Linked DNA regions of Microbispora hainanensis. The protein of the gene in region 1 interacts with the protein of each later gene in a pairwise test. Links are inferred from orthologs where the notes say so. Each region holds a gene or a part of one and is shown on either strand. Other genes may lie near its edges.

Region 1 (15,095 bases):
CGGCGGCTCATCGCGCCGCTCCGATGATCGCGTTCGTCACCGGGCCGCCCCGTGCCCGCGCTGGGCGGCGACCCGCTTGACGCTCTCCGGCAGCTCGATGGACGGGCAGTCCTTCCACAGGCGCTCCAGCGCGTAGAAGTTGCGGTCCTCCTCGTGCTGCACGTGCACCACGATGTCGAGGTAGTCGAGCAGGACCCAGCGGCCCTCCCGCTCCCCCTCGCGGCGTACGGGTTTGGCGTCGGCCTCCACGCGCAGGCGCTCCTCGATCTCGTCGACGACCGCGCGCACCTGCCGGTCGTTGGACGCGGAGCAGAGGAGGAAGGCGTCGGTGATGACGAGCTGGTCGCTCACGTCATAGGCGATGATGTCGTCGGCCAGCTTCTCCGCGGCTGCCTCGGCCGCCACGCGCACGAGCTGGATCGATCTCTCGGATGCTGTCACGATTCGGTTCTGTCCTCCGTTGACGGGTTCTTCCAGGGTGCACAGTGTCATTCCAGGGTGCACAGTCCGCGTGCCCCGTACAACCGGCTTTCCCGGGGAGACCCTACCGGCACACCCTGTCATTCCGGTGTTATGCCCGGGATCAGGGGTTCAACGTCCTTCGGTGCCCGTGGATTCCGTCATGGGAAAGGCGGCGACCGTCGCGCCGACCCGGATCGTCCCCGGTGTGCGCGGGGCCGCCGCGCCCTCGTGCAGGTCCACGATCGCGGCGAGGATCCTGCCGCGTACGTCGTGCCACAGCTCCGGCTCGACCCACAGCTCGGCGTCGGCCGTGACCCCCTCCTCGTCCGCGCGGCGCCGCCCGGCCCGCTCGCGCAGCGACTGCGCCAGCGCCTCGGCGAGCAGCGGGAAGCCGTCCCTCTGCTCGGTCAGCGGCGTGCCTCCCGCCGCCCGATAGCGGCGCTCCCTGCCTCCGCGCCGGACCCGTACGTCGGCCAGCTCGGTCAGCCCGGCGGCGTCCAGGAAGCGTGGCCGGGCCCGCGCTCGGCGCGGTGGTCGACGTCCTCGGCGCCCGGCCCGTGCTCGTCTGGACGAACGTCGTGATGGGCGCGGCGCTCTGCCTGCTGTTCCTGGTCCGCTCCCCCGCGCAGGTCTGGCTGGTGTTCGCGGTGCTCCAGCTGTACGGCGTGAGCTTCGTCGTGCTCGACGCGGCGGAGGCGGCCGTCCTGCCCGACGCCGTGCCGGAGACCCTGCTGGCCGGGGTCAACGGGCTGCGCATGAGCGCGTCGGAAGGCACGCGCCTCGCCGCGCCGCTGCTGGGCGCCGGGCTGTTCGCCGTCGCGGGCGGCGACGCGGTGGTCGCGCTCGACGCGGCCACGTTCGCGGCCGGCGCGTGGCTGCTCGGCACGCTGCGCCTGCCGGCCGCCCCCGTGCGACGCGCCCGCGTGACGCGCGGCTGGGCGGCCCGGACGGCGGAGGGGGCGCGCTTCCTGTTCCGCGACCCGCTCCTGGGCCGCCTCATGCTGTCCGGGGCCGCGCTGATGCTGGTCTCCGGCGTCAACGGGGCGCTGGTCTTCGCCGTCGTCGATCACGGCCTGCACCAGGAGCCCGGCTTCACCGGCGTGCTGTCCGCGATCCAGGGCGGCGGCACGGTGCTCGGCGGCATGATCGCGGGGCCGCTGCTGCGCCGGGCCGGCGAGGCGCGGCTGGCCGCCGCCGGAGGGCTCCTGTACGCCGCCTCGGTGGCGCTGCGGGCCCTCCCCTCGACGCCCGTCGTGGCGGCGGCGGGCCTGCTGTCCGGGCTGGGGCTGCCCTGGGTGCTGGTCGCCGCCCTCACCGCCGTGCAGCGGATCGCACCCCGCGACCTGCTGGCCACCGTCTCGGCGACCGCCAACACCGTGCTGTTCGTCCCGACCGCCGTGGGGATGGCGCTCGGCGCCGGGCTCCTCGCCCTGACCTCCTACCGCCCGGTGCTGTGGGCCGCGGCGTTCGCCGGCGCGCTCGCCGCGGCGTACGCCCGGCGGAGACCGCGCCGGGCCGTCACGACTCCGGATCGCGATACAAGCGCCGCTTGTTGATGTACTGCACGATGCCGTCGGGGACGAGATACCAGATGGGCTCCCCGGCGGCCACCCGGTCGCGGCACTCGGAGGAGGAGATCGCCAGCGCCGGGATCTCGATCAGGCTGACCTTGCCCGCCGGCAGGCCGGGGTCCTGGAGCGTGTGGCCGGGCCGGGTGCAGCCGACGAAGTGCGCGATCGTGAACAGCTCGTCGGCGTCGCGCCAGCTAAGGATCTGCGCGAGCGCGTCGGCGCCGGTGATGAAGTAGAGCTCCACGTCCGGGCCGTACGCGGCGGAGATGTCACGCAGCGTGTCGATCGTGTACGTGGGGCCCGGCCGGTCGATGTCCACCCGGCTGACCGAGAAGCGCGGGTTCGACGCGGTGGCGATCACCGTCATGAGATAGCGGTCCTCGGACGAGGACACGGTCTGCTCGGCCTTCTGCCAGGGCTGACCTGTCGGGACGAACACCACCTCGTCCAGGTTGAAGTGGTGGGCCACCTCGCTGGCCGCCACCAGGTGACCGTGGTGGATCGGGTCGAAGGTCCCGCCCATCACGCCCAGTCGCCGGATCGCCGTCCCGTTACGCATGGAACGGACGATAACGCCCCTACCGGACCAACCGGGAAACCGGCCCTCCCGTGACGGCCCGGGCGCCCCGCTGTGCCCGCGCGCGTCCGGCCCGTGAGACATAGCATGCGGAACATGACCACTCCCGATCGCAATCGCGTGCAGCTGCCCGGCATCAGCTCGCGAGCCTACGAACACCCCGCCGATCGTTCCGCCCTCGTCGCGATGCGGTCGCTGTCCGGATTCGACGCGGTGCTCAAGCGGACGTCCGGCCTGTTCAGCGAGCGCCGGCTCCGCCTCATGTTCCTGGCCTCCGCGGTGCGCACGACCGACACCCAGTTTCGCGCCCTGCACGACATGGGCCGCGACAGCGCCTACATCCTCGACCTGCACCGGATCCCCGAGATCTACGTGCAGCAGGACCCGAAGGCGTACGCGATGGCGATCGGTTTCGACGAGCCGTTCATCATCGTCTCGACCGGGCTGCTCGACCTCATGGACGACGAGGAGCTGCGCTTCGTCATCGGCCACGAGACCTCGCACATCCTGTCGGGCCACGCCGTCTACGGCACGATGCTCGCGATCCTGACCCGCCTGGCCACCCGGGTGGCCTGGATCCCGCTCGGCTACATCGGCCTGCGGGTCATCGTCGCCGCCCTGGAGGAGTGGCAGCGCAAGGCGGAGATGTCCGCCGACCGCGGCGGCCTGCTCGCCGGGCAGGACCCCGACGCCGCGCTGCGGGCGCTCATGAAGCTCGCCGGCGGCTCCCGCCTGCACGAGATGAACATCGAGGCGTTCCTCGACCAGGCCAGGGAGTACGACACCGCGGGCGACGTGCGCGACGGCCTGCTCAAGGTCCTCAACATGCTCGGCACGACCCACCCGTTCGCGGTGAGCCGCGTCGCCGAGCTCGACCGCTGGCGGCGCAGCGGAGAGTACGACCGGATCATCGCCGGCACCTACCCCCGCCGCGAGGACGACGCCAACGCCCGCCTCACCGACGAGATCAAGGCGGCGGCCAACTCCTACCGCGAGTCGTGGGCGCAGTCGCAGGACCCGTTCATCGGCGTGTTGCGCGACGTCGCCGAGGGCGCGGTCCACGCCGGCGAGCGCATCTTCAACCGCTTCGCCCGCCGCGAGAACTGACCACCGTGACCGGGCCCGGAGCCCGGGCTCCAGGGACAGGCACCGGGGCGGGCGCCGGGTAGGCCCGCCCGGACGAGCCGTGTGTGCACCGCGGCGGGCCTTCCACAGTCGTCGGAAGGCCGTCAGAAGCTGTCAGAAGCCGTCAGAAGAAGAACGCCACGGCGCGGACGGCGGCGGCGCAGAGCGCGACGAACCCGCCCAGGACGGCGAGCGCGCGCAGGCCCTCCCTCCGCAGGCCGGGAATCGCCGCACCCGCGCGCTCGATCTCCCGGCCGATGATCGCGCCGCTGACGACGCCGAACGCGATCCCGGCGATCGTCACGAGCACCGGCCGAGACCACCACTCGGGCTCCAGACGTCCCCCGGAGATCGCCCACAGCCCCGCGAACGCCACCGCGGCCGCGGGCAGCCCCGGCCACGCGACGGCCGACAACACCGAACCGGCCAGCGTGAGCGGGAACGCCAGCGCGCGCAGGCAGGCCCGGGCCCGGCCGGGTTTGCGGCGCCGTACGAGCCAGTGACTGGTCCACACCGCCCTGATCACCACCGCGAGGGCCGCCGTGATCGCGAAGGTCGCGAGCGGATAGACCACCGACACCACCACGCACGGCACGGCGAGCAGCGCGACCAGCACCAGGGCCGCGTTCCCTGTCGGGATGCCGAGCGCCCCTTCCGGCGCCCCCTCCGGCGCGGTGGCGAGTGCCGTGGCCGCCTTCACCCGCCGGGGCCGGGCGGCGGGGCCGCCGCGCCGGGCGGCCCGCTCGGCCGCCGTCGCCGGCTCCCGCGCCGTGGTCTCGGCGCCCTTCCTGACCGGCTTGTCCTCCGGTTTGGCCGCCTTCCTGACCCCCGCCTTCGCGTCCGGTTTCGTGCCCGTCTTCGCGCCCGGCTTGGCGTCGGACGCGGCGCGGGCCCGTGCCGCCTCCATCGCCGTACGCGTGGTGGTCTCGGCGGCGGACGGCTCGCCCGGCGCGCGGGACGACTCCCCGGCGACCCGTGCGAGCCGCGACAGCCGGTCGGCCAGCAGCGCGGCCGTCGGGCGGCGGGCGGGGTCGCGGTGCAGGGCGGCGCGCACGAGCGGCAGCAGCGCGGCAGGCACCCCCACCAGATCGGCCTTGCCGTTCAGCACCGCGTACATCTGCGACTCGGCGGTGCCCCGGCCGAAGGTCGGCCGTCCGGTGGCGGCGAACGCCACCGTGGCGGCCCAGCCGTGCACGTCGGCGGGCGCCCCCACGGTCTCCTCGGCGAAGACCTCGGGGGCGCAGTAGCCGGGCGTGCCGAGGAACGTGCCGGTCATCGTGACCCGCGTCGCGTCGAGCACCTGGGCGATGCCGAAGTCGATCAGCACCGGCCCGTCCTCGCCCAGCAGGACGTTGGCCGGCTTGACGTCGCGATGCACGATCCCGCCCGCGTGGATGATCGCCAGAGCCGACGCGAGGCCCTGCGCCAGCGTGATGAGCCGAGACTCGGGCAGCGGCCCGTGCCGCCGTACGGCGTCGAGGAGGTTCTCCCCCTCGATGTAGTCCATGACGAGGTACGGCCGGTCACCCGACAGGTCGGCGTCGAGCACCTGGGCGACGTACGGGCTCTCGACCCGGCGCAGCGCCCGCACCTCGCGTTCGAGCCGTAATCGGGCGTCGGGATCGTTCTCGATGGGGTCGCGCAGCATCTTCAGCGCGACGCGGTCGCCCCGGCGGCCGACGGCGAGGTACACCTCACCCATGCCACCCCGGCCCAGCCGCTCCAGCAGCGCGTAGGGGCCGACCCGCCCGAGACGTCCAGCCATAGGAGCGCCAACCATAGCGGTCCGGCCGTCCGAACAGGCGGAGGCGCGCCGTCCGATCGCGATAAAACCGATGGCGCGGACAGACCGGAAGCTGATAGGGCCGCCGGCCCGAAAACCTGCCGCGCCCGCCGCCACGGACGCGGCCCAGACGCGGCCCAGACGCGGCACTGTGGAGGCGGCACTGCGGTCCCACGGGGCCGGGGACGCGGGCCTCGGCTCGCGTCCCCGGCTCACCCGCGGCCGGCGGTCACACGCGTACGTGGCCCTCGCCGGTGTAGATCCACTTGGTGGAGGTGAGCTCCGGCAGTCCCATCGGGCCCCGGGCGTGCAGCTTCTGGGTGGAGATGCCGATCTCCGCCCCGAAGCCGAACTCCCCGCCGTCGGTGAACCGGGTCGAGGCGTTCACGGCGACCGCCGCCGAGTCCACGGTCGCCACGAACCTGCGGGCGGCCTGCTGGGAGCGGGTCACGATGGCGTCGGTGTGGGCCGAGCCATACCTGCGGATGTGCGCGACCGCGTCGTCCAGCGAGTCGACGACGGCGGCGGCGATGTCGAGCGAAAGGTACTCGCTGGTGAAGTCCTCCTCGGTGGCGGCCACGACGTCGGCGCCGTAGGCCCGCACCCGCTCGTCCCCGTGGACGGTCACGCCCGCGTCCTTCAGCGCCGTCAGGGCCCTGGGCACGAACGCGTCGGCGATGGCGGCGTGCACGAGCACGGTCTCGGCCGCGTTGCACACCGATGGCCGCTGCGCCTTGGCGTTCACCAGGATCTTCAGTGCGGTGTCGATGTCGGCGTCGGCGTCCACGTACACGTGGCAGTTGCCCACGCCCGTCTCGATCACCGGCACGGTCGACTCCTCGACCACGCTGTTGATCAGCGAGGCGCCGCCGCGCGGGATCAGCACGTCGACCAGCCCGCGGGCGCGCATCAGGTGCTTGACCGACTCTCGGGTCTGCCCCGGCACGAGCTGCACGGCGTCCGCCGGCACCTCGGTCGCGGCCAGTGCCTCCTGCATGACCCGCACCAGCGCCGTGTTGGAGGAGTACGCGCTGGACGACCCGCGCAGCAGCACGCCGTTGCCGCTCTTGAGGCACAGCGCGGCCGCGTCCACGGTCACGTTGGGCCGGCCCTCGTAGATGATGCCGATGACGCCGAGCGGCACCCGCACCTGACGCAGCTCCAGGCCGTTGGGCAGTGTGCTGCCGCGCACGACCTCACCGACCGGGTCGGGCAGGTCGGCGACCTGGCGGACGGCCGCCGCGATCGCGGCGATCCGGCCGGCGTCGAGCCGCAGCCGATCGATCATCGCCTCGGAGGTGCCGTTCTCCCTGGCCCGGTCCACGTCCACGGCGTTGGCCGCGACGATCTCGTCCGTGGCGGCCTCCAGGGCGTCGGCCACGGCACGCAGCGCCGCGTCCTTCGGCGCGCGCGGCATCGGCGCGAGCACCGTCGCGGCGTCTCTCGCCGCCCGTGCGACCTTCAGGAATTCCTCTGCCTCAGACATTGCCTCGCGCTCCGTCACGAATTGTGGGCTCCAATATGACCATGTCGTCCCGGTGGATCAGCTCGCGCCGATATTCCGGGCCGAGTGTGTTCGCCAGCTCCCGGGTGGATCGGCCGAGTAACTCCGGGATCTCCCCCGCGTCGTAGTTCACCAGGCCGCGGGCGACCCGATCGCCGGACGGCCCGCACACGTCCACCGGGTCGCCCGCCGCGAAGTCGCCCTCGACCTTCACCACACCGGCCGGCAGCAGCGACTTGCGCCGCCGTACGACGGCCTCGACGGCGCCGGCGTCCAGGTAGAGGCGGCCCCGGCCGGTCGTCGCGTGGGCGAGCCACAGCAGCCGGGTGCCGGGGTGGCGGCCGCCCGGGTGGAAGCACGTGCCGATGTCGGCCCCGGCGAGCGCCTGGGCCGCGTGCGCCGCCGCCGTGAGCACGACCGGGACACCCGCCCCGGTGGCGATGCGGGCGGCCTCCACCTTGGTGATCATGCCGCCGGTGCCGACCCGGCCGGAGGTGCCCAGCTCGACGCCTTCGAGGTCTTCCGGCCCGCGGACCTCGGCGATGCGTGTCGCGCCGTCCTTGCGGGGGTCGCCGTCATACAGCGCGTCGACGTCCGACAGCAGCACCAGCCCGTCGGCGTGGATCAGGTGGGCGACCAGCGCGGCCAGCCGGTCGTTGTCGCCGAACCGGATCTCGTCGGTGGCCACCGTGTCGTTCTCGTTGACGACGGGCATGATGCCCAGCTCGAGCAGCCGGGCCAGCGCCCGCTGCGCGTTGCGGTGGTGCGACCGGCGCATCATGTCGTCGGCGGTCAGCAGCACCTGCCCCACGCGCAGGCCATACCTGGCGAACGACGAGGTGTAGCGGGCGACCAGCACCCCCTGCCCCACCGAGGCCGCCGCCTGCTGCGTGGCCAGGTCCCTGGGCCGGTCGCGCAGTCCCAACGGCCCCAGCCCGGCGGCGATCGCGCCGGACGACACGAGCACGATCTGCGTGCCGGCCGTACGCCGGGCCGCCAGCACGTCGACCAGCGCGTCCACCCGGTCGACGTCGATCGTGCCCCGGGGCGTCGTCAGCGACGACGACCCCACCTTGACCACCAGCCGCGCGGCCTCGCGGATCCGTTCCCTGCCTGTCACGCCCTCTCCCACTCCGGCTCCCGATCAGCCGAGTCTGGCGTCGGTGCCACGCGGTCCCATGGTCGCCCCGGTGCCATGCGACGGCTGCCAGTCGAAGACGTAGCCGCCCTCCATCGGGCCGATGATCACCTCGGCGCCGGCCGTCGCACCGGCCTTGATCAGCTCCTCCTCGACGCCGAGCCGTTCGAGCCGGTCGGCCAGATAGCCGACGGCCTCGTCGTTGGAGAAGTCGGTCTGGCGGATCCACCGCTCGGGCTTCTCGCCGGTCACCTGGAAACGGTTCTCGTCGATCCTGCGTACGGCGAAGCCGGTCTCGCCGAGCTGCCTGGGCCGGATGACCAGCCGGGTGGGCTCCTCCACCGGGGCCTGCGCCCGGGCGGCGGCCACCATCTCCGCCATCGCGTACGCCAGGGGCCGCAGGCCCTCGTGGCTGGCCGCGGAGATCTCGAAGACGCGCAGTCCGCGCTCCTCCAGCATGGGCGTGACGATGTCGGCCAGGTCACGTCCGTCGGGGACGTCCACCTTGTTGAGCGCGACCAGCCGCGGCCGGTCCTGCAACGAGCCGTACGCCGCGAGCTCGGCCTCGATCACCTCGAAGTCGGTGACCGGGTCGCGCCCCGGCTCGATCGTCGCGCAGTCGAGCACGTGCACGATCGTCGAGCAGCGCTCGACGTGCCGCAGGAACTCGTGACCGAGGCCCCGGCCCTCGGACGCCCCCGGGATGAGCCCCGGCACGTCGGCGACCGTGAAGACCGTCTCGCCCGCCGTCACCACGCCCAGGTTGGGGATGAGCGTGGTGAACGGATAGTCGGCGATCTTGGGGCGGGCCGCGGAGAGCGCCGCGATCAGCGACGACTTGCCCGCGTTGGGGAACCCGACCAGCGCCACGTCGGCGACGGTCTTGAGTTCGAGCACGATCTCGGCCTCGTCACCCGGCTCGCCCAGCAGCGCGAAGCCGGGGGCCTTGCGCTTGGCGTTGGCGAGCGCGGCGTTGCCGAGGCCGCCGAAGCCGCCCTGCGCGGCCACATAACGGGTGCCGGAGCCGACGAGGTCGACCAGCACCTCGCCGGTCCTGGCGTCCTTCACGACCGTGCCGTTGGGCACGGGCAGGACGATGTCCTCGCCGTTGGCGCCGTCCCGGTTGGAGCCCATGCCCTGCTTGCCGTTGCCCGCGCGGCGGTGCGGACGGTGGTGATACTCCAGCAGGGTGGAAGTGTTGGGATCCACCTCCAGGATGACGTCGCCGCCGCGCCCGCCGTTGCCGCCGTCGGGCCCGCCGAGCGGCTTGAACTTCTCCCGGTGGATGGAGGCGCAGCCGTTGCCCCCGTCACCCGCCTTGATGTGCAGGACGACGTGGTCCACGAAGTCGGCCATCAGCCGCTCCCCCTTACTGCCGTATGAAAAAACGAATGAGGCGGACCGAATGCTCGATCCGCCTCATCGCGCTGCTTGTGGGTGTCCTGGGCGGATCTACTCCGCGGCCGGGACGATGCTCACCGCGCGGCGACCGCGCTTGGTGCCGAACTGCACCCGGCCCGTGGCCAGGGCGAACAGCGTGTCGTCGCCACCACGGCCGACGTTGTCGCCGGGGTGGAAGTGCGTGCCGCGCTGACGGACGATGATCTCGCCGGCGTTCACCAGCTGGCCACCGAAACGCTTCACGCCGAGACGCTGAGCGTTCGAGTCACGACCGTTCCGGGTGGACGAGGCGCCCTTCTTGTGTGCCATGATTCACTCCCTTTCGGGGGTAAGCGGGGGTCGTCCCCCGGGAAACTACTGTCCGGGGTTGATGCCGGTGACCTTGACCTGGGTGTACCGCTGGCGGTGACCCTGGCGCTTCTTGTATCCGGTCTTGTTCTTGTACTTCAGAATCCGGATCTTCGGCCCCTTCGTCTCGCCGAGGATCTCGGCGGTCACCTGGAACCGGGAAAGCGTGGCGGCGTCGGTGGTGACATCGCCGTCGTTGACGACGAGCACCGCCGGCAGCGACACCGAGGACCCAACCTCGCCGGCGACCTTGTCCACCTCGAGGACGTCCCCGACGGAGACCTTCTGCTGCCTGCCGCCGCAACGAACGATCGCGTACACCGCGGAACCCTTCTACTGGCTAAATGCTGAGATGCCGCGCCCCGCATCCAGCTGCTGTCGATAAAACGACCGGCGATCCGGGCAGGCGCGCGAAGCCAGGCACGCCGACACCAGGCGCACCGGTTGACTAGGGTACCGGATATCCGGTACCCAGGTCGAACCGAGCGGACCGCCGGTTGACGAAGTCGCTACTCCGCCGTCTTCCTGCGGGAACGTCGCCGTCCCCGGGAAGACGACGCGGAGCCGTCGCCCCCGTCGGAGTCGGAGGAATCGGCGTCGATGGCGTCGGTGACGCTCTCGCGCACCGAGCCCGCCGCCGCGGCGACGGAGCCCTCGCTCGCCGCCACCTTCTCGGCCACCGCCTTTTCGATGGCCATCTTGCCCTGCGTGCCACGTGGCTCGGGCTTCGCCTCGACCGGTTCGGTCGACACGATGATCCCGCGCCCGTGGCAGCAGTCACACGGCGTGGAGAACGCCTCCAGCAGGCCCTGGCCGACCCGCTTACGCGTCATCTGCACCAGGCCGAGCGAGGTGACCTCCGCCACCTGGTGCTTGGTCCGGTCGCGCGCCAGGCACTCCAGCAGCCGCCGGAGCACCAGGTCGCGGTTGCTCTCCAGGACCATGTCGATGAAGTCGATCACGATGATGCCGCCGATGTCCCGCAGCCTGAGCTGGCGGACGATCTCCTCGGCCGCCTCCAGGTTGTTGCGGGTGACGGTCTCCTCGAGGTTGCCGCCCTGCCCGGTGAACTTGCCGGTGTTGACGTCGACGACGGTCATCGCCTCGGTCCTGTCGATCACCAGCGAGCCGCCGGACGGCAGCCACACCTTGCGCTCCATCGCCTTGGCGATCTGCTCGTCGATGCGGTAGGCGGCGAACGCGCCGGTCTCGCCCTCCCACTTCGACAGCCGATCGGCCAGGTGCGGGGCGACGTAGCGGACGTACTCGTCCACCGTCGTCCACGCGTCGTCGCCCTCGACGACCAGGGAGCTGAAGTCCTCGTTGAAGACGTCGCGGACCACCCGGATGGTCAGGTCGGGCTCGCCGGACAGCAGCTCCGGCGGGCTGGCCGACTTGGCCTTGCGCTGGATGTTCTCCCACTGGGCCGACAGCCGGGCGACGTCGCGGCTGAGCTCCTCCTCCGAGGCGCCCTCCGCGGCGGTACGCACGATCACGCCCGCGTTCTCCGGCATGACCTTGCGCAGGATCTGCTTGAGCCGGGCCCGTTCCTTGTCGGGCAGCTTGCGGCTGATCCCGGTCATCGAGCCGTCCGGCACATAGACCAGATAGCGGCCGGGGAGGCTGATCTGCGAGGTCAGCCGGGCGCCCTTGTGACCGATCGGGTCCTTGGTGACCTGCACGAGCACCGACTGCCCGGACTTCAGTGCCGCCTCGATCCGCTTGGGCTGGCCCTCCAGCCCCGCGGTGTCGAAGTTCACCTCGCCGGCGTACAGCACGGCGTTGCGGCCCTTGCCGATGTCCACGAACGCCGCCTCCATCGAGGGCAGCACGTTCTGGACCTTGCCGAGGTAGACGTTGCCGACGTACGACTGGCTGGACTCCCGGTCGACGTAGTGCTCGACGAGGACGCCGTCCTCCAGCACCGCGATCTGGGTGCGGCCGCCCTGGCGGCGCACGACCATGATCCGCTCGACCGACTCGCGCCGGGCCAGGAACTCCGACTCGGTGATGATCGGGGGACGGCGGCGGCCCAGCTCGCGGCCCTCACGGCGGCGCTGCTTCTTGGCCTCCAGCCGGGTCGATCCGCGCACGCCCTGGACCTCGTCCACGGAGGTGGACCTGGTCGCGCGGGGCGCCCGGATGCGGACGACGGTGTTCGGCGGGTCGTCGGGGGTCAGATCGGCGTCCTCGGTGCCCCGGCGGCGGCGACGGCGACGGCGGCGGGTGCCGGTCTGGCCCTCGGAGTCGTCCTCCGCCTGCTCGCGGTCGTCCTCCTCGGCCGACGCGGCCTGGGGCTCCTCGCCCTCGCTCTCCTGCTCCTCGCCGTCCTCGGCGTCCCTGGCGCGGGCACCGCGGCCGCGGCCGCCCCTGCGGCGGCGACGACGGCGGGTGCCGCCCTCGCCCTCGGAGTCGTCATCGCCGGAATCGACGGTCTCCTCCGGCTCCTCCGCCTCGGCTTCCTCGTCCTCCGCCGGCACCGGCTCGGCCGGGGGCGTCGCCGCCCTCTGCACGGGCACCGCGTACGGATCAGGGGCCTGGAAGATCGGCTGGAACAGCGCCGACGGCGCCTGGAAGGTCACCGAGGGCACGGCCGGCTGCTGCGCGGACAGCCCGAAGGGGTCGGCCACCACGTCCAGGCGATCGCCGTCCTCGTCGTCGGCCTCTTCCAGGTCGACGTCCTCGATGTCGAGCGGCTCGTCGTCCAGCGGCTCCTCGTCGGGGAGGTTGAGCCGCAGCGCGGCGTCGACCTCCGCCTCGGCGGCGCTCATCGCCCTGGATCGTTCCGGCTCCGGCTCTTCCGCGCGGACGCGGCGGCGCCGCCTCGACGTGGCAGGCTGCTCGGCCGGCACGTCCTGCACCGCTTCGGTCTGCGCCGTTTCCGTCTGTGCCGTTTCCGTCTGTGCCGCTTCGGCCTGTGCCGTTTCGGCCTGCTGGGGCGTCTCGGTCTCGTCGGTCCGCTTGCGGCTCCGGCGACGCCGGGTGGGCGCGGGCGGCTCGTCCTGCGCGGCAGGCGCCGTCTCCGCGGTGGCCGGCACGGTCTCCGCGGCGGTCTCCGCGGCCGCCGGTGGCGTCTCCGCCGGGGCCGTCTCCATTGGGGCCGTCACGGCCTCCGCGGTCACCGGCGGCTGCTCGGCGACCGGCTCCTCCGCGGCCTTGGTGCGGCGGCGGGTCACCCGCTTGGGCTTCTCCTTCGCGGCAGGCTCCTCCTGCGCGGGAGCCGCCACGGGCTCGGCCACGGAGGCCACGGTGGTTTCCGCGCTCTTCGGCACGGTGCCGCGGGCGCTCTTCGGCGCGGTGGTCTCCACGGCCTTGGGCATGGTGGCCGCGGCCACGGTGGTCACCGGCGGCGGCAGGTCGTCGGGCTCGGGCGGTGGCCCGGCCGGACGGCTCGCCGACCGGCGGCGCCGGGTCGTGGATACGACCGAAGGACCGGAAGAAACGACCTCTCCCCCGGTCTGCCGGCGTTCTTCTGTTGTCGTGTCACTGTCAAGGCTCACAGCCCCGTCAGTGGGCTCGTTGTCGAGCATGCGGGCGCTCTCCCGTCAGCCTCCGGGCACGTTGCCGCGCCGCGCGAAGGCTCTCGTCTCTCGCGGTCCGCCGGGCTTCCTGTCGGCGCCTCGGCGGCAAGTCTTATCGGTCTCCGCCTGCCCGGTCGAAGGCGAACGGGTCGGCGGGCTCACCGGTCGCGTCGAGCGGCCCCTGCGCCAGCCTGGTCACCGCAGCGGGTGACGGCGGCGCGAAGCCTGCCACGAGACGCAGACCCATGAGCACGTCATCGGGCCGGACGGCAGGTGTTTCGTGCCGAACAACCATACGAAGTATGACACACGGTTGAACGGTCTCCTGACCTGCCGTAATTCCCGGCTCCCCCACGACGGCCAGCGAACGCACCGCCTGGCGGGCGTCGAACCGCCGCATTCCCTTCTTGGTCAGGCGCTCGACCTCCACCAGATCGGCCGAGAGGAACTCCTTCACCGCCCGCTCCGCCTCGCCCGGATCGGCTCCGGGGAGCCGCAGCTCCCACATCGAGCCCTCCAGCCGGTCGGCCAGGTTCCCGTCCCGCGCCTCCACCACGTCGAGCACGTCGAGCCCCGGCGGCAGCGAGGCGTCGAGGTCGTCGCGAACCCGCCGCGGGTCGCACGGCCGGTTCACCCCGATCTCCAGGTATTCGGCCTCGCTCGCCACTCCGGTGGGGGCGGCGCCGGCGTAGGAGATCTTCGGGTGAGGGCTGAAGCCGGCGCTGTAGGCCACCGGAATGCCCGCTCGCCGCACCGCCCTTTCGACGGCGCGGGAGATGTCGCGGTGGCTGGTGAAACGCAGGCGGCCCCGCTTGGCGTAGCGCACACGAAGGCGCTGCACGGTGGGTTCGGGCGCGGGCCCGTCGGGAACGGGTTTCAGAGTTCCGTCGTCCTTCCGCTGTCGGTCGATCGTCTTTCAGGATAGGCCGTGACCGTCAGATCACGGTGAGTGGCAGCAGTTTTCTGCCCGTGGGGCCGATCTGGATCTCCGTCCCCATCGTGGGGCAGACGCCGCAGTCGTAGCAGGGCGTCCAGCGGCAGTCCTCGACCTCGACCGTGTTCAGCGCGTCCTGCCAGTCCTGCCACAGCCACTCGCGGTCGAGACCGGCGTCGAGGTGGTCCCAGGGGAGCACCTCGTGCTCGTCCCGCTCGCGCGTCGTGTACCAGTCCACGTCGACCGGCTCGTCGGCGAAGGCGCGCTCGGCCGCGGCCATCCACCGCTCGAACGAGAAGTGCTCGCTCCATCCGTCGAACCTGCCGCCGTCCTCCCAGACGGCCCGGATGACCCGGCCCACCCGGCGGTCGCCCCGCGACAGCAGCCCCTCCACGATCGACGGCTTGCCGTCGTGGTAGCGGTAGCCGATGGCCCTGCCGTACTCCTTGTCGGAGCGCAGGGCGTCGCGCAGCGCGCGCAGCCGGCGGTCCACCGTCTCGTGGTCGCACTGGGCGGCCCACTGGAACGGCGTGTGCGGCTTGGGCACGAACCCGCCGATGGAGACCGTGCAGCGGATGTCGCGCGAGCCCGTCGCCTCGCGGCCCGCCTTGATGACCTTCTTGGCCAGGTCGGCGATGCCGAGGACGTCCTCGTCCTCCTCGGTCGGGAGCCCGCACATGAAGTAGAGCTTCACCTGCCGCCAGCCGTTGGAGTAGGCGGTCGTGACCGTG
Region 2 (15,095 bases), 6.7 Mb from region 1 along the record:
CGTGGAGATGCCGCTGGCGCGGATGGCGCTGGCTTTGGTGCCGCGCGTGGTGCTGCCGATGGCGCGGACGCTGCTGGCACAAACGGCACCGGCGCGAATGACCCTGGCGCGGCCGGCCCGAGTGCTGGTGCGGGTGCGGGTGCTTCCGATGGTGTGGGTGGGCGTGATCGTGGTCGGGGTCGTGGTCGGGGTGGTGTGCGGTCGTCGTGGGTGGTGGTGGGGTCGGTTCGTGAGGTGGCCCAAGAGCTGGCGCTGACGCCGCTTCCCGATGACGTGGACATGTGCCTGGCCGAGGCGGAGGAGTTGCTGTTCGCCCGGGATCGGATCACCAGCGCCCTGGCCGACCGCGTCGGCCGGGTCCACCGAGCAGGTCAGGCCAGGCAGCACGGGCATGCCTCCACCCGCTGCTGGTTGCGCACCAGTGGGGGGATGACGGTGGGCGGAGCTGGCCGCCTGCTCACCCTCGGCGCGGAACTGCCCCGCCTCCCCGTCGTGCGGGAGAAGTTCGCCACGGGTGAGCTGGCGGCCGGGGTGGTGGAGGCCATCTGCGCCGCCGTCGTCGGGCTATCGGATGAGCAGGCCGGCCTGGCGGAGCCGATCCTGGTGGACCTGGCCGGCAAAGCGGGGGCGGCGGAGGTCGCCAAGGCCGGCCGCCATCTGCGGGCGGTGCTGGACCCCGATGGGGATGAGCGGGATGAGCGGGCCGATTACGGGAGGCGGTTCCTGCGGGTCCGCCCGGGCAAGGGCGGCGGCGTGGAAGGGGAGTTCTACCTGCCGCGTGAGGCCGGCGCCCGGTTGATGGCGTTGTTGCAGGCGTACGCCAAGCTGAGGGCACAGGGTGATGACCGCCCGCTGACGGTACGCCAGGCGGACGCCTTGATCGCCCTGCTGGAGCAGAAGATCGCCGCCGAGCTCCTCGTCGTGGTCAGCGCCGAATCCCTCCCCACCGACCCCGAAACCACCGACCCCACCGACGACAACCCACACCCCGCCGACGACACCAGCGACCCGGCCACCCAAGACCCCGCTGCCCCGGCCACCCAAGACACCGACCCGGCCACCCAAGACACCGCCGCCGACGACACCAGCGACCCGGCCACCGAAGACCCCGCTGCCCCGGCCACCGACGACGACGTCAGCGACCACTTCGTGGACCTCGGCGACAGCGCCCCCAGCGACTACATCCCCGACACCACCGGAACCACTGACGAGCCGGGCCAGGCCGACGACACCACCGACCACGCCGAAGACACGCGGGACGCCGCGGACTTCGAGGAAGGCCGGGACGACACGGGCGACCCTGCACCCGGCCAGGCCGACGACCTCGACAATGCCGAGGCTGAGGCAGATGCCGGTGCGGAGAGCGCCGACGACACCAACGCCTACGCCCCCGACGCCACCGGAAGCGCCGACGACCTGAGCCGGGCCGATGACACCGTTTCCGGCGCGTTGGGCGACCCCGGCGCTGCGGGCGGCGCTGACGACCCCGACATCCCGGAGGAGTTCGACACCGGCGAGGCTGAGGCGGATGCCGGTGCGGGGAGTGATGCAGGTGAGTGCGAGCTGCGCGACACCGCAAGCACCGCCTCTGCTGAGGGCGACCACACCGTGAACGCCGCCGCCGCCGAGGGCGGCGAGACCGTGCCCGCCAAGGTGGAGACGGCGACCGCGTTGCGGCCAAGTCTGGAACACCGCACACCGCGCGGCGCGCGTCAGCATGCCCTGCCGACGGTGACGGGCATGCGCACACAGCCCCTTCGGACACAGCCCCTTCGGGCGCGACGGCTTCGGGTGCGACGGTTTCGGACGCGACGGCTTCGGACGCGCCGCTATCACAGGCAGCGTGCTCGGAGGCTGCTCCATCGCACACAACGCCTTCGAAGGCAGCGCCTTCGGAGGCGGCGTGGCCGGACCCTCCGCCCGAGGACGCCTCCGCACGTCACACCCACGCCGGGCCTGGGCCTGCGGGGGACTGCCGGCGTGGCCAGAGCACGTGCCGGTGCGACGGCCAGGGCGCGTGGCGGTGCAGTGGCGAGGTGCGCTGCTCGCGTGCGACGCAGGCGTCGGGGACATCGGGACCGTCGGGAGCGACGCCCGGCGGGCCCGGACCGGAGCGGGAGACACCACCCGGATGGGCATCGGGAACGGCACCGGGAGCAGCTCCCGGGGCGTCACCCGGAGCAGCGCCAGGTGCGTCGGCGGGCACGACGCCCGGGGCGTCGGCGGGCACGATGCCCGGGGCGTCGCTGGGTGCGGCGTTGGGAGCGTCGGCAGGCACGCTGCCCGGGTCGCTGCTGGGGACGGCACTGGGTGCCTCGCTGGGAGGGCCGCTGGGGATGGTGCCGCCGGGGTTGTTGCTGGCGACGGGGCAGGTGCTGCCCGTCTCCAGCGTGCACCGGCTCGCCCGCACCTCGACTCTGGTGCGGATCGTCATGAACGCCGACGGGCAGGTCCTCGACATGGGCCGCAAGGTCCGTCTGGCGACTCCTGCCCAGCGGCGGGCCATCTTCGCCCGGTATGCCACGTGCTGGGTCGACGGCTGCCCCCTGCCCGCGACCATGTGCCAGATCGACCACGCCGACAACTGGAGCAGCGGCGGGCTCACGGACCTAAAGCTGCTGGGCCCGGCCTGCCAGTTTCACAACCGCGACCGCTACCAGCACCCCGACCGCTACACCCGCCGCAACGTCGGCGAAGACCGCTGGGCCTTCACCTACCACCGCCTCGGGCGAGCCCGACGACTACACGAGTGAGGAGGCCGAAGGTACGGGGGTGGGCAATGCGCAGGGCAAGCCCAGGCGACACGCGGACAGGCCCCGGAGGCTGCGGGCGAGAGGCGAGAGGCGAGAGGCGAGAGGCGAGAGGCGAGAGGCGAGAGGCGGGAGGCGCGAGCGTGGGCGACGCACAGGCCGGCCCGGGCGACGCACAGGCCGGCCCGGGCGACGCGCGGACAGGCCCGGCGGCTGCGGGAGTGAGTGAGCAGCGTAGGCATGCGGTGTAGGCGAGCAGCGCCCAGCGTTGCGTGGGGCTCGCCCGCTGGTCTGTGACGCTTGCCGGCCGGTCTGTGACGCCCGTCTGCTGCTCGGTGACACGACTGGGAGGGTGACTCGGAGTGAGTCGCTGTGATCGAATCGGGGTGAGGAGGCTGGCCATGTCACGGTTCACGGGGAAGTTCGCGGTGGTCACCGGCGCGGCGCGGGGTATCGGCGCGGCGATCGCACGGCGGTTGGCCGCGGAGGGCGCGGCGGTGGCCTGCGTGGACCTCACCGCGGATCGGTGTGCCTCGATCGTGGACGAGATCACCGTGACCGGGGGCAGGGCGGTCGCGTTCGGCTGCGATGTCTCCGACAGTGCTCAGGTCGAGGCGCTGGTGCCGGGGGTGATGGCCGAGTTCGGGCAGATCGACGTGCTGGTGAACAACGCCGGGCTGACCCGCGACAACCTGCTGTTCCGCATGTCGGAGGAAGACTGGGAGAAGGTCGTCGACGTGAACCTCAAGAGCGTCTTCCTCATGAGCCGGGCCGTCCAGAAGCACATGGTGGAGCAGCGGTCGGGAGCGATCGTCAACCTGTCGAGCCGGTCGGCGCTGGGAAACCGGGGCCAGGCCAACTATTCGGCGGCCAAGGCGGGCATTCAGGGGCTCACCGCGACCATGGCGATCGAGCTGGGCCCGTTCGGCATCCGGGTGAACGCCGTCGCGCCGGGGTACGTCGCAACGCCGATGACCGAGGCGACGGCCGTACGGCTGGGGGTGACGCCGGAGGAGCACCAGGCGACCATGGCGCAGGCCGTGCCGTTGCGGCGGGTCGGCCAGCCGACGGAAATCGCGTCGGTGGTGGCGTTCTTCGCCTCCGACGACGCGTCGTATGTCACCGGCCAGACGCTCTACGTCAACGGTGGCCCACGGTAGGGACATGGCCGCGGGCATGAGGATCGGCGTCTTCCTGGTCGCGGCGGGCTTCCCGGGCATGGCGCCGGGGGACGTGCTGCGTGGCACGGCGGAGGCGATCGAGGCGGCCGAACGGGCCGGGTTCGACGACGCCTGGATCGCCGAGCATCACTTCATGTCGTACGGCGTGTGCCCGTCGGCGGTGACGCTGGCGGCCGTGGCGCTGGGCCGGACCTCGCGGATCACGGTGGGCACGGCGGTCAGCGTGCTGTCGGCGCAGCATCCGGTCGCGCTGGCGGAGCAGGCGGCGATCCTCCACCACGTGTCGGACGGCAGGTTCCGGCTCGGCGTGGGGCGAGGCGGGCCATGGCTGGAGCTGGAGGTCTTCGGGACCGGTGTGGCGAGGTTCGAGCGGGGTTTCCCGGAATCGCTCGACCTGCTGTGCACGGCGCTGAACGGTGGGCCGGTGGGGGCGGACGGTGAGTTCTTCCGGTTCAGGGAGGTCTCGATGGTCCCGCAGGCCCGGATGTCGCCGGTCGTCGCCTGCACGTCGGACGCCACGGTCCGGCTCGCCGCCGAACGGGGGCTGCCCATGCTGCTCGGCATGCACATCGGCGACGACGAGAAGGCGGAGATGATCGCCGCCTACGACACGTACGCCGCCTGCCGGGCGGAACCGACAGGCCCGGTGGTGCACATCGGCGCCGCGCTCGGCTACGTGGCGGACACCACCGAGCAGGCCGTACGGGAGATGCGGGAGTCGCTGCCGCGCTGGCTCGGGCCGGGTCTGGCCGGCTATGTGCCCGTGGACGGCCGGCCGCCGCCACGGCGGAACATCCCGGAGTACGTGGACCTGCTGTGCCGGATCCATCCGGTGGGCTCGGCGGAGCACTGCGTGGAGAAGATCGTGGCCACGGCCGCGCGGACCGGGCTGCGGCATCTCATCCTGATGGTCGAGGGTGCCGGAGACCATGCGCGGACGCTGGAGAACATCGCACGCCTCGGCGCGGAGGTGCTTCCAGCCGTGCGAAACAAGGTCTCGCGAGAGCAAGCCGGGGGAGAGCGAGGCCCGGGGGCGGCGTGAACCGGAGCGCCGCCCCCGGGCCGGAGATGATCGGAGCCGGGATCAGCAGTCGACCAGTTCGGGGCTCTGGTTCAGGATCTGCGCGCGGGGAGTGACGAACTCCCGGTACGCCTCGGTGGCGTCGGGGCGGAAGACCGCGACGCGGTGGCAGTTCTGGAAGGCCAGCCGTACGCCGAAGTGCCTTTCGAGGGCGCCGCGCATCGCGTCGCTGGCCAGGCAGCGCAGCAGCTGACCACGAGCGGTCTCGTCGGGCGGCGGCACCTGGTTGTCGGCGAAGTCGGCGCCGGACCGGTCCCGCCGCTCGACCAGCGCGGTGATCGTCGCCCAGGCGTACGGCAGCGAGTCGCGGACGCAGGCGACGAACGCCGCGTCGTCCACCTCACCGGTGCGGGCCTGGTCGAGCAGGTCGTTGGACACGGACAGCGACATGAGCTGTTCTCCTCTCGGCGTCTGCTCAGAGAGCGGGGACGCAGTCGACGGTAGATCGAACTCCGTGGTCCTCCATCTGGCGCGGAGGCGACACGTTCATGAGGCGGCGACGGCGGGGCCGTACACGAAATCGGGGTCGATCTGCGCGACCAGGTCCTCTCCGGTGGCGCGGTTGGCCCACGCGCGGGCGTTCCTGATGTGGAACTCCGCCGCCTGCCTGCCGAACTTCGGCCAGTCCTTGGGCTGTGCGTCGAGCCGGTCGAGCATGGTGGCGAGGGCCAGGTGGGCGGCGGGCTCCAGGTCGTCGAGCGTGAAGGGCCGGCCCTGTTCCATGCCGCGTACGGCGGGGGAGTGGCCGAACCAGGTCAGCAGGTCGTCGCCGACGTGCTCGCGGAGGAAGTCGACGTCCTCCGGCGAGTGGACCTTGTTGCCCAGGACGGCGATCGCGACGTCGAACCCGGCGGCGTGGTCGCGGTATTGCCGGTAGACGCTCACCCCCTGACGGGTGGGCTCGGCCACCAGGAAGGTGAGGTCGAAACGGGTGAACAACCCGGAGGCGAAGGAGTCGGCCCCCGCGGTCATGTCCACCACGACGTACTCGCCGGGGCCGTCGACCAGGTGGTTGAGATAGAGCTCCACCGCGCCCAGCTTGGAGTGGTAGCAGGCGACGCCGAGGTCGTCCTCCTCGAACGGGCCGGTGACCATGAGCGAGACGCCCTCGGCGGAGCACGAGGGGAAGAACGGGTCTCCCAGCCGGATCAGCCGCGAGCCGCGCCCGGGCGGGGTCGTCTTGACCATGGACGCCGCGTCGCGGATCAGCGGGTTGTCGCCGCGCAGGTAGTCCTTGATCTCGGTCAGCATCCCGCCGAGCGGCGGCGGATGTTCGGCCGGGTCCACACCCAGGACCAGGCCGAGGTGCTGGTTGATGTCGGCGTCGATGGCGACGACCGGTCCTCTCCGCGTCGCGTATCTCGCGAACAGCGACGACAACGTGGTCTTGCCGCTTCCGCCCTTGCCGACGAACGCCACCCGCATCATGGCCCCCGATCAGGAATGAAAACCGTTGTCACTTTCACTGTGCGTCATCATGACACACACGACGGAGCGTGCGGGTGGATTTCAGGCCGCGGATGGTGACGGGGTCGCCGGCGGCGGCTGGAAGAGCGCGAGCACCCTGGCGAGCGTGGGCCGCAGGGTGTCCCAGTCGGCGGCGGAGGTGGTCCAGGTGAGCACGCTCGTCGCCGTGGCCGTGGAGATCACCCGGCGGTACTGGTGATACTCCACTCCCTTGGCCAGGTGGTCCCGCGCCGACGCCTTGCGCGGGGTCCAGGTGAACTCCCAGTCGGCGGAAGGACCGTGCTCGCCGTTCACGCTGCGTAGCCGCAGTTTGCGATAGGTCTTGGCCTCCGGACGGAGGATCTCCTCCGCCTCGCCGAGCGCTGCCAGGGGATCGGTGCCCTGCTGCGCGGTCACCTCGACCGTGAACACCGCCCCGCCGTCCCGGGAGCGCCATGAGATCGAGTAGGGCCCGTCCTCGCGGATCCAGCCGCGGGGCACACCGGCCCGCCAGCCGGCGTCGGACGTGTGCCATTTCAGCTTCAGCCGCCGCGCGGGCTGTCCAGAGGCCGACACCGAGACCGAGGGCGACAGAGAGGGCGACAGGGAGGGCGACAGGGAGGGCGACAGGGAGGTCGGAGCCGGGGTGGCCTTGCCGGGCCGCAGCCCCGCCCATCCTCCGACGGCCCAGCCTCCCACCGCGCAGGCGACGAGCACGGCCACCGCGATCCCGGTGACAAGACGGGCACGACCACGGCGTACGGGCCGGGGTGGGGCGGGCGGCTCGATCTCGGCGAGCAGGCGGTCGGCGGTCTCCGCGTCGATCCGCCGTCTGGGCTCCCGGGCCAGCAGCCCGGCGAGCACCGCGCGCAGTTCCCCGGGCACGTCCTCCGCCTGAAGCACCGGCTGCCCCTGCCCTGAGGGTCCCTGCATCACGGGCGGCCTGCCGGTGACGGCCGTGTGGAGGGTGGCGCCCAGCGACCACAGGTCGGCGGCGACCGTGGGCGGCCCGCCGGCGGCCCGTTCCGGGGCGAGGTACGCCTCGGCGTCACGACCGGACGCATCGGCGGAAGAGCCGGGAGAACCGGGCACCGACACGCCGAAGTCGGCGAGCACCACGCGTCCGTCGTGCGCGAGGAGCACGTTGGCGGGCCGGACGTCGCCATGCCGTACGCCGGCGGCGTGGGCGTGGGTGAGCGCGGACAGCACCGTGCGGGCGATCCGCGCGGCCTCGGCCGGGGGCAGCGGCCCGTCGCCGGAGACCACCCCGTCGAGCGAACGCGACGGGACCAGCTCCGTCACGACGTAGAGGGCGCCGTCCTCGTCGGCGACGTCGTAGACGGCGGCGATGTGGGGGTGACGCAGCCGCTCGGCCTGGCGGGCCTCACGGGAGATCCGCTGGGCGAGCCGCAACCGCGCGCTCTCGCTCAGGTTCGGAGGCAGCAGGACCTCGCGGATCGCGACGGGCCGGTCGAGCAGCGTGTCGCGGCCCTCCCATACCAGCCCGGAGCGGCCGTGGCCGAGGGCGCGGACCAGCCGGTATCGCCTGACGATGAGCTGCCCAGCAGTACCCATCCCGCCTGCCTCTACGCCCCGGCACGTTCCACCTGAATGTGGAGTCTTCCACAACTATCGGGATCAGAGGGGTGGAAGTGATCCGGTTGCGATGTGGGCGAGCGTGACCTCGGTGAGCGTCGCCTGCTCGTGGTCGCGCAGTGCCGTCCAGACGTCGCCGAGGGGCTCGGCGACCCCGTGGAACCCTTCGCTGGCCGGGGGCGCCCCCTCCATGATGAGGACGACGTCGGCGAGCGTGATCTGCTCGGCGGGCCGCGCCAGCCAGTAGCCGCCGTCGGGCCCGCGCTGGCTGTGGATGAGGCCGGCCCGCCGCATCTGCAGCAGGATGTTGTCGAGAAACCGCCGCGGAATGCGCTGCGCGGCCGCGATCCGCTCAGCCGGGACCGGCCCCGGCGCCGCCGCGGCCAGTTCGGCGGCGGCGCGCAGGGCGTATTGGGTCCTAACGGAAAGCCGCATTTCTCACAATCACAGCGCGAGTGCCAGGGACCGGGCGCCCGGGATGGGCCGCAGATGGACGGCGTCGCCAGGCCCGAGACCGAGCCGGTCGGCCTGCTCCCGGGTCACCTGGACCCAGGCGTCCTGCCCGCCGATCTCCACCTCGACGCGCACCTCGAAGCCGAGCCGTACGACGCGGGAGACCACGGCGGGCGAGCCGCCCTCGACGGGGTCGGGGCTGATCTCGATGTCGTGCGGGCGCACCAGGTTGCCGTCGATCTCGGTGACCGGGCCCAGGAAGCGCATCACGAACGGGTTGGCCGGGTTGTCGTACACCTCGGCGGGGCTGCCGGCCTGCACGACCTCGCCACCGGCCAGCACCACGATCGTGTCGGCGACCTCGATGGCCTCCTCCTGGTCGTGGGTGACGAACACGGTGGTGACGTGGACCTCGTCGTGCAGCCGGCGCAGCCACGTGCGCAGTTCCTTGCGCACCTGCGCGTCGAGGGCGCCGAACGGCTCGTCCAGCAGCAGCACCTGGGGCTCCACCGCGAGGGCACGGGCGAGGGCCATGCGCTGGCGCTGGCCCCCCGACAGCTGGGACGGGTAGCGGTCGGCCAGTTTCTCCAGGTGGACGAGCTCCAGCAGCTCCATGACGCGCTTGCGGATCTCGTCCTTGGGCCGCTTGCGGATTTCCAGGCCGAAGGCCACGTTGCGGAAGACCGTGAGGTGCTTGAAGGCGGCGTAGTGCTGGAACACGAAGCCGACGTTGCGCCGCTGCGGGGACAGCCGGGTGGCGTCGACGCCGGAGATCCGCACCGTGCCGGTGTCGGGCCGCTCCAGTCCGGCGATCACCCGCAGCAGCGTCGACTTCCCTCCGCCGCTCGGGCCGAGCAGGGCGGTGAGCGACCCCGCGGCGACATCGAGCGACACGTCGTGCAGGACGGGCGTCGTCCCGAACGACTTGTTCACGTCGCGTACCTCAATTGCCATCGATGCGATCCTTCGGGCGCAGGAGCTTGGTGAGCAGCAGGGTGACCACGGCGATCAGGGCGAGGGCCGTGGCGGCGGCGAACGCGGCCGGCTGGTCGAAGTTCTGGAACCGCTCCTCCACGAACAGCGTCAGCGTCTGGGTCTGGTCGACGAGGCGGCCGGAGACCACCGCGACCGCGCCGTACTCGCCGAGCGAACGGGCCAGGCAGAGCACGATGCCGTAGCCGAGGGCCCAGCGGATGCCGGGGAGCGTGATGCGGATGAACGCCTGGAGACGGCTCGCCCCCAGCGTGTGCGCGGCCTGCTCCTGCTCGTCGCCGAGCTCCTCCAGGACCGGCACGATGGCCCGTACGACGAGGGGCAGCGCCACGAACACCGTGGCCAGCACCATGCCGGGGGTGGAGAAGATCACCTGGATCCCCCAGCTCTCCAGCAGGCCGCCGAAGGGGGCGAAGCGGCCGTACACGAGGATGAGCGCGAGCCCGACGACGACCGGCGAGACGGCCATCGGCAGGTCGATGAACGCCCCCAGCAGCCGCTTGCCGGGGAACCGGTGCCGGACGAGCAGGATCGCGGTGAGGACCCCGAAGACCGTGTTGGCCACGACCGCCCATCCGGCGACCGTCACCGTGACCTTGAACGCGTGCAGGGCCGACGGGGAGGTCAGGGCCTCGACGAACGGCCCCAGCCCGTCGCCGAAGGTCCGCCAGACGATCAGGATCACGGGCAGGACCAGCAGGAACAGGACGTAGGCGACGGCGACCAGGCGCAGGGCATGCTTAGCCACGGCGGCTCCCCCATCGCTGCAGGACGTCGAGGGAGATCAGCGCGACCAGGGCCACCACGAGCAGGACCGTCGAGATCGCGGCCGCACCGGTCGTGTTGTCGCCCTCGATCTGGCTGAAGATGTTCACCGCCGCCACCTGTGTCTTGAACGGCAGGTTGCCCGAGATGAGCACGGTCGAGCCGAACTCGGAGATCGCCCGGGTGAAGGCGAGCGCGGTGCCGGAGAGCATCGCGGGGATCAGGTTCGGCAGGATGACCCGGCGGAAGGTCTGGAACGGCCCCGCGCCGAGGGAGGCCGCCGCCTGCTCCATCTCCGTGTCGAGCTCCAGCAGGACCGGCTGCACGGTACGGACGACGAACGGCAGTGTGACGAACATCAGTGCCAGCACCACTCCGGCCCTGCTGTAGGCGAGGTTGATCCCGAGCGGGGACTGCGGGCCGTACAACGCGAGCAGGACGAGACCGGCGACGATCGTCGGCAGTGCGAACGGCAGGTCGATGATCGTGTCGAGCACCCGCCGGCCGGGGAAACGGTCGCGGACCAGCACCCAGGCGATCGCGGTGCCCATGACCAGGTTGATCAGGGCGACGAGCGCGGAGGCGCCGATGGTCAGGGTGAGCGCCGCCCAGGCGTCGGGGGTGGTGACGGAGCGCCAGAAATACCCGGGCCCCTGGTCGGCCGAGCGCCAGACGACGGCGGCCAGCGGGATCAGGACGATCAGGCTCAGGTAGAGGACCGCGACGCCGAGGCCGGCGGCGGTGCCGCCGGCCAGGCGCCGGGCAGGTCGTACGGTGATCGCGGTCACTTGCGCGTCACTTACTTCTCGGTGGCCACGCCGAGCTTGCGCTCGATCTCCGCGACCTTGCCGGTCTTCGAGTCGAAGAACTCAGATGTGATCTTGTCCCAGCCGCCGAGGTCCTGGATCGTGAAGAGCTGCGGCGGCGTCACCCAGTTGAAGCCGGTGACACCGTCGATCACCGGGCGGTAGCCGTTCTTCGCGAAGATCGTCTGGGCTTCGGTGGTGTAGAGGAACTTCAGGAAGGCCTGGGCCTCCTTGGGGTGGGCGCTGGTCTTCGTCACGGCCACGGGGTTCTCGATGAGGAGCGTCGCGTCCGGGATGGTGTAGTCGAGCTCCTGGCCGTTCTGCTGGGCGAATATGGCCTCGTTCTCGTACGTGAGGAGCGCGTCGCCCTTGCCGCCGGCGAAGGTCTGCAGCGCCTTGCGGCCGCTGTCGTCCTGGACCGGCACGTTCTTGAGCAGTGCGTCGAGGTAGGCGAGCCCGGCGGCCTGGTCGGCGCCCTTGTTCGACTTGGCGCCGTAGCCCGCGAGGAGGTTCCAGCGCGCGGCGCCGGAGGTGAAGGGGTTGGGGGTGAGCACCTCGACGCCCGGCTTGACGAGGTCGTCCCAGGTCTTGAGGCCCTTCGGGTTGCCCTTGCGGGTGCCGATGACGACGACGGAGTCGGTGAGGATGCCCTTGGTGGGGCCCGAGTTCCAGTCCTCCGCGACGATGCCGGCCTTGACCAGCCGGGTGATGTCGGTCTCCAGAGAGAACTCGACGATGTCCGCCTTGAGGCCGTTCGCGACGGCCCGGCTCTGGTCGCCGGACGCGCCGTACGACTGAGTGAAGGTGATGTTCTTGCCCTCGGGCGTCTGCTGGAACGCCTTGATGACGTCCTCGAACGCCGCCTGGGGAGTGGAGTAGGCGACCAGCGCCAACTGCACCTTGCCCCCGCCGTCGCCCCCGGCGGCGTTGTCGCCTCCCCCGCAGGCGGTGACCAGGGTGGTCGTCGCCACGATGGCGGCTGCGATGGCCCCGAGCCTGCGCACTCTCATGCCTGTCCTCTATTCCGGAGATTCCTACCTAGTCAGTCGGATTAGTCGATATTAAAGACCGTTCCAGCAATCCCGTCAAGTCCGATGGGTTTGCTGGGGTTGTTACGGACGTGACAAATCTGCTTCCAGTGATTGTTGTGAAATTTCCAGACAGGACGTGTCGACCAGTGCTAGGAACGTTCGCTATTGGGACACGACCCAAAAGCTCACTGAGGAAGGACCTTCATGCGCGACCCGGTCACCGAGGACGCCTACGAGCAGGACGGCTCCTACCTCCGGCCGTATATCCCGGGCGAAGGCCAGTACGGCGGGGAGGGAGACCGGTTCTGGTCCGAGGAGCAGGACGAGCACGCGCTCGGCGGCGCGCCGGGCGATCAGGGCGACGTGCTGTCGGAGGGCTGGCGGCCCGAGCAGCCCGCGCAGACCCCCGCCGACCACGCCGACCAGGATGACTACGCCGCCGGACGCATGCCGCGGTTCCGGTCCGAGGAACCGTCGACCGGCGAGGAGTACGGCACCGAGTACGGGCGCACCGAGTACGCGAGCGGCACCGAGTACGCGAGCGGCACTGAATACGCGGGTGGCAGGGAGTACACGGGCGACGGTGACACCGATCCCCGTGGCTTCCTCGGCTCCGGCTGGCGCAACGCCCCCGACGAGGATGACGACGACGACCGTCCCCGGCGCGGCGGGATGCTGCTGCGCGCCGGTCTGATCGCCGTCGGCGCCCTGGGCGTCATCTGGGCGCTGGCGCTGTGGGTCGGGCAGCCCTCCGGGGATGAGTGCGCGGGCGGGACGGACTGCGCCGCCAAGGCGGGCACGGCCGCGACGGCCCCGGCCTCGCCGGCCGCCGACGACGCCGCGGCCGGGGACTCCGACGCGGTGTCCACCGACGAGCCCGTCGACGAGGCGATCGACGAGCCCACCGACGAGCCCACCGGCGGGGTGCCGACCGACGCCCCCACGTCCGCGCCCGCCCAGACCCGGCCCGCGACGTCCGGAACGTCGGCGCCCACGGCGTCGTCCGCGCCCACCCACGCGTCGCGCTCCCACGCGCAGGACCCCGGTTCCCAGGGCGGCGACACCCCGCGCCCGTCACGGTCGCGCGTGGCGGTCGACACCAATGACCATTCGTCCGCCGGTGACCGGTCGGACGAGCAGACCTCGGGGACGGACACCGGGGACGACACGGATTCCACCTCCGATCCGGCCACCGAGCAGCCGACCAGCGCGCCCGCTCCCACGCAGGAGTCGTCGGGCGGCCGGGGCGGCGGCCTGTTCGGCTGGCTCTTCGGTTAGTCAGCTGGCCGTGCAGCTGTCCTGAGTGGCGTCGAAGCCCTCCACGTCGTCGAGCGTCTTGGGGGGCTTCAAGCCCTGCCAGTCGGCCCCGATCCCGAGGATGAGGGTCTGCGTGGTGCCCGTGCGCACCAGGCGCGACCGCGACTTCTTGAGCTCGCGGAACAGCCGGGACGCGCGGCTCTCGCCGTTCGACGAGTACGCGACGAGGGTCTTGGGGTACGGCTTGGGCGCCTGTTCGACCTTGACGATGTGGTAGCCGCGCTGCTCCAGCTCGGCGGCCACCTGGGTGCCGAGCCCCTGCTGCCCGCTGCCGTTGCGGACCAGGATGTGGATCTGCGACTTGGGGATCTTCTGCTCGCCGCTCTTGACGTTCTTGGCGATCTGGTCGGCGGCGACCATCTTGAATAGGCGCTGGGCCTGCGGCTGCACCCACTCGACCCGGCCGGGGTTGGTGATCGAGTAGCGCCACGGGGTGGTGACGAAGCGGATTTGCCCCGCGGTCAGGCCCTTCGCGCTCATCGCGAGGTCCTTCATCACGCCGACCGTGAGGTCGGGGTCGGTGGTGATCGACTTGGTCACCGCGTCGAGGAACCCGAACAGCGTCGTGGGGTTGGTCAGCGTCTCGCCGCTCATGGCCTTCTTGGCCATTGAGGCGAGGAACATCTGCTGGCGCTGGATGCGGCCGATGTCGGAGCCGTCGCCGAGCGAGTAGCGGGCGCGGACGTATCCGAGCGCCTGCTCGCCCTTGAGGGTCTGCTTGCCCGCGGGGAGGTCGAGCAGCGCCTTCTTGTCGTGGACGGCCTGCGGCAGGCAGACCTGCACGCCGCCGAGCGCGTTCACCATCGCCTTGAAGCCGGTGAAGTCCACCTTCACGAAGTGGTCGATGTGGATGTCGGTGAGGCCCTCGATCGTCTTCCAGGTGCAGGCGATGCCGCCGGAGTTGAACGACTCGTTGATCATCCCGATGTGCGGCCGCTGACCCGGCAGGTTGCCCTTGGCCGGGCAGGCGGGGAGGCGGACGAGTGAGTCGCGCGGGAAGCTGATCAGCACCGCGCCGTCCCGGTTCGGGGAGATGTGCGCCACGATGATCGTGTCGGTGCGCTCGCCGGGGAACTTGCCATATTTGGCGTTCGCGCCGTTGCGCTGGTCCGAGCCGACGATCAGCACGTTGAGCGCCTTGCTGATCTTCTGCGGGCGGGCCTTGCCTCCGAGGTCCTTCTGGGTCACCGTCTCGTGCTTGACGTTGCCGCTCAGCTTGACGTACCCGCCGACGGCGAAGGTGGCGGCGCCGGTGAGCACGCCCAGCGCTCCGGACAGCGTGACCCATAACCATGGCCGCCATTTGGGCGGCGTCCGTTGCGGCGGCGCCGGGAGGTCCTCCGCCGGGGGCGCGGGACGGACGTCGACGTGACCCACTGTCGTGCTCCTGAGGGTCGGACCAGGCGTTTCTCACCTGGTCGAGAGCCAGTAGCGGCAAACGGGGCCAAGTGTAGCGATCTCCCCTGAACGTCACCTTTAGAACCCGATAACCATCCTGTAAGTGGTGATCAAGCCCGTCCGCCCCGGCTGCCCGGAGACGTCGCCGGAGGCTAGGGGGGCGGCGCGGTGCTGCCGCGGGTGGTCAGGCGCGGGGCCTCGTCCTCCAGGGGTTCGGCCTCCACGCCGTCGATCAGCGCGAGCAGGCGCTGCGCCGCGTGCGCGCCGTACGCCGGGAT

What was found.
Region 2: the proteins of OHB01_RS39705 (region 1) and OHB01_RS09355 interact in binary tests that used the Escherichia coli proteins (3 or more experiments, as listed by UniProt). The link is inferred for Microbispora hainanensis from one-to-one orthologs.

Annotation. Positions count from the first base shown.
Region 1 is NZ_CP108086.1:8,774,297-8,789,391, forward strand. Bases 4,877-7,875 are described here. They hold OHB01_RS39705 (glutamate-5-semialdehyde dehydrogenase), read right to left. Parts: upstream 7,005-7,875; coding sequence 5,748-7,004; downstream 4,877-5,747. Other genes in these bases: OHB01_RS39700 (serine/threonine-protein kinase), read right to left, coding at 4,877-5,500; proB (glutamate 5-kinase), read right to left, coding at 6,997-7,875. In the rest of the region: OHB01_RS39670 (histidine phosphatase family protein), read right to left, coding at 1-11; rsfS (ribosome silencing factor), read right to left, coding at 37-441; OHB01_RS39680 (hypothetical protein), read left to right, coding at 623-898; OHB01_RS39685 (MFS transporter), read left to right, coding at 969-2,018; nadD (nicotinate-nucleotide adenylyltransferase), read right to left, coding at 1,981-2,592; OHB01_RS39695 (M48 family metallopeptidase), read left to right, coding at 2,707-3,717; more of OHB01_RS39700, read right to left, coding at 3,860-4,876; more of proB, read right to left, coding at 7,876-8,142; GTPase ObgE, read right to left, coding at 8,167-9,516; rpmA (50S ribosomal protein L27), read right to left, coding at 9,613-9,870; rplU (50S ribosomal protein L21), read right to left, coding at 9,916-10,230; OHB01_RS39730 (Rne/Rng family ribonuclease), read right to left, coding at 10,419-13,439; OHB01_RS39735 (TIGR03936 family radical SAM-associated protein), read right to left, coding at 13,543-14,271; OHB01_RS39740 (TIGR03960 family B12-binding radical SAM protein), read right to left, coding at 14,366-15,095. UniProt on the Escherichia coli protein: Catalyzes the NADPH-dependent reduction of L-glutamate 5-phosphate into L-glutamate 5-semialdehyde and phosphate. The product spontaneously undergoes cyclization to form 1-pyrroline-5-carboxylate.
Region 2 is NZ_CP108086.1:2,050,147-2,065,241, reverse strand. The notes cover bases 7,481-10,479. They hold OHB01_RS09355 (sulfate/molybdate ABC transporter ATP-binding protein), read right to left. Parts: upstream 9,462-10,479; coding sequence 8,499-9,461; downstream 7,481-8,498. Other genes in these bases: cysT (sulfate ABC transporter permease subunit CysT), read right to left, coding at 10,241-10,479; OHB01_RS09350 (sulfate ABC transporter permease subunit), read right to left, coding at 9,451-10,248; OHB01_RS09360 (RrF2 family transcriptional regulator), read right to left, coding at 8,097-8,489; OHB01_RS09365 (serine/threonine-protein kinase), read right to left, coding at 7,481-8,033. In the rest of the region: OHB01_RS09400 (hypothetical protein), read left to right, coding at 1-256; OHB01_RS09395 (hypothetical protein), read right to left, coding at 565-1,719; OHB01_RS09390 (HNH endonuclease signature motif containing protein), read left to right, coding at 2,259-2,753; OHB01_RS09385 (glucose 1-dehydrogenase), read left to right, coding at 3,152-3,910; OHB01_RS09380 (LLM class flavin-dependent oxidoreductase), read left to right, coding at 3,927-4,973; OHB01_RS09375 (SCO5389 family protein), read right to left, coding at 5,016-5,402; OHB01_RS09370 (ATP-binding protein), read right to left, coding at 5,499-6,437; more of OHB01_RS09365, read right to left, coding at 6,522-7,480; more of cysT, read right to left, coding at 10,480-11,053; OHB01_RS09340 (sulfate ABC transporter substrate-binding protein), read right to left, coding at 11,065-12,081; OHB01_RS09335 (hypothetical protein), read left to right, coding at 12,307-13,380; OHB01_RS09330 (LCP family protein), read right to left, coding at 13,381-14,796; OHB01_RS09325 (LacI family DNA-binding transcriptional regulator), read right to left, coding at 14,970-15,095. UniProt on the Escherichia coli protein: Part of the ABC transporter complex CysAWTP involved in sulfate/thiosulfate import. Responsible for energy coupling to the transport system.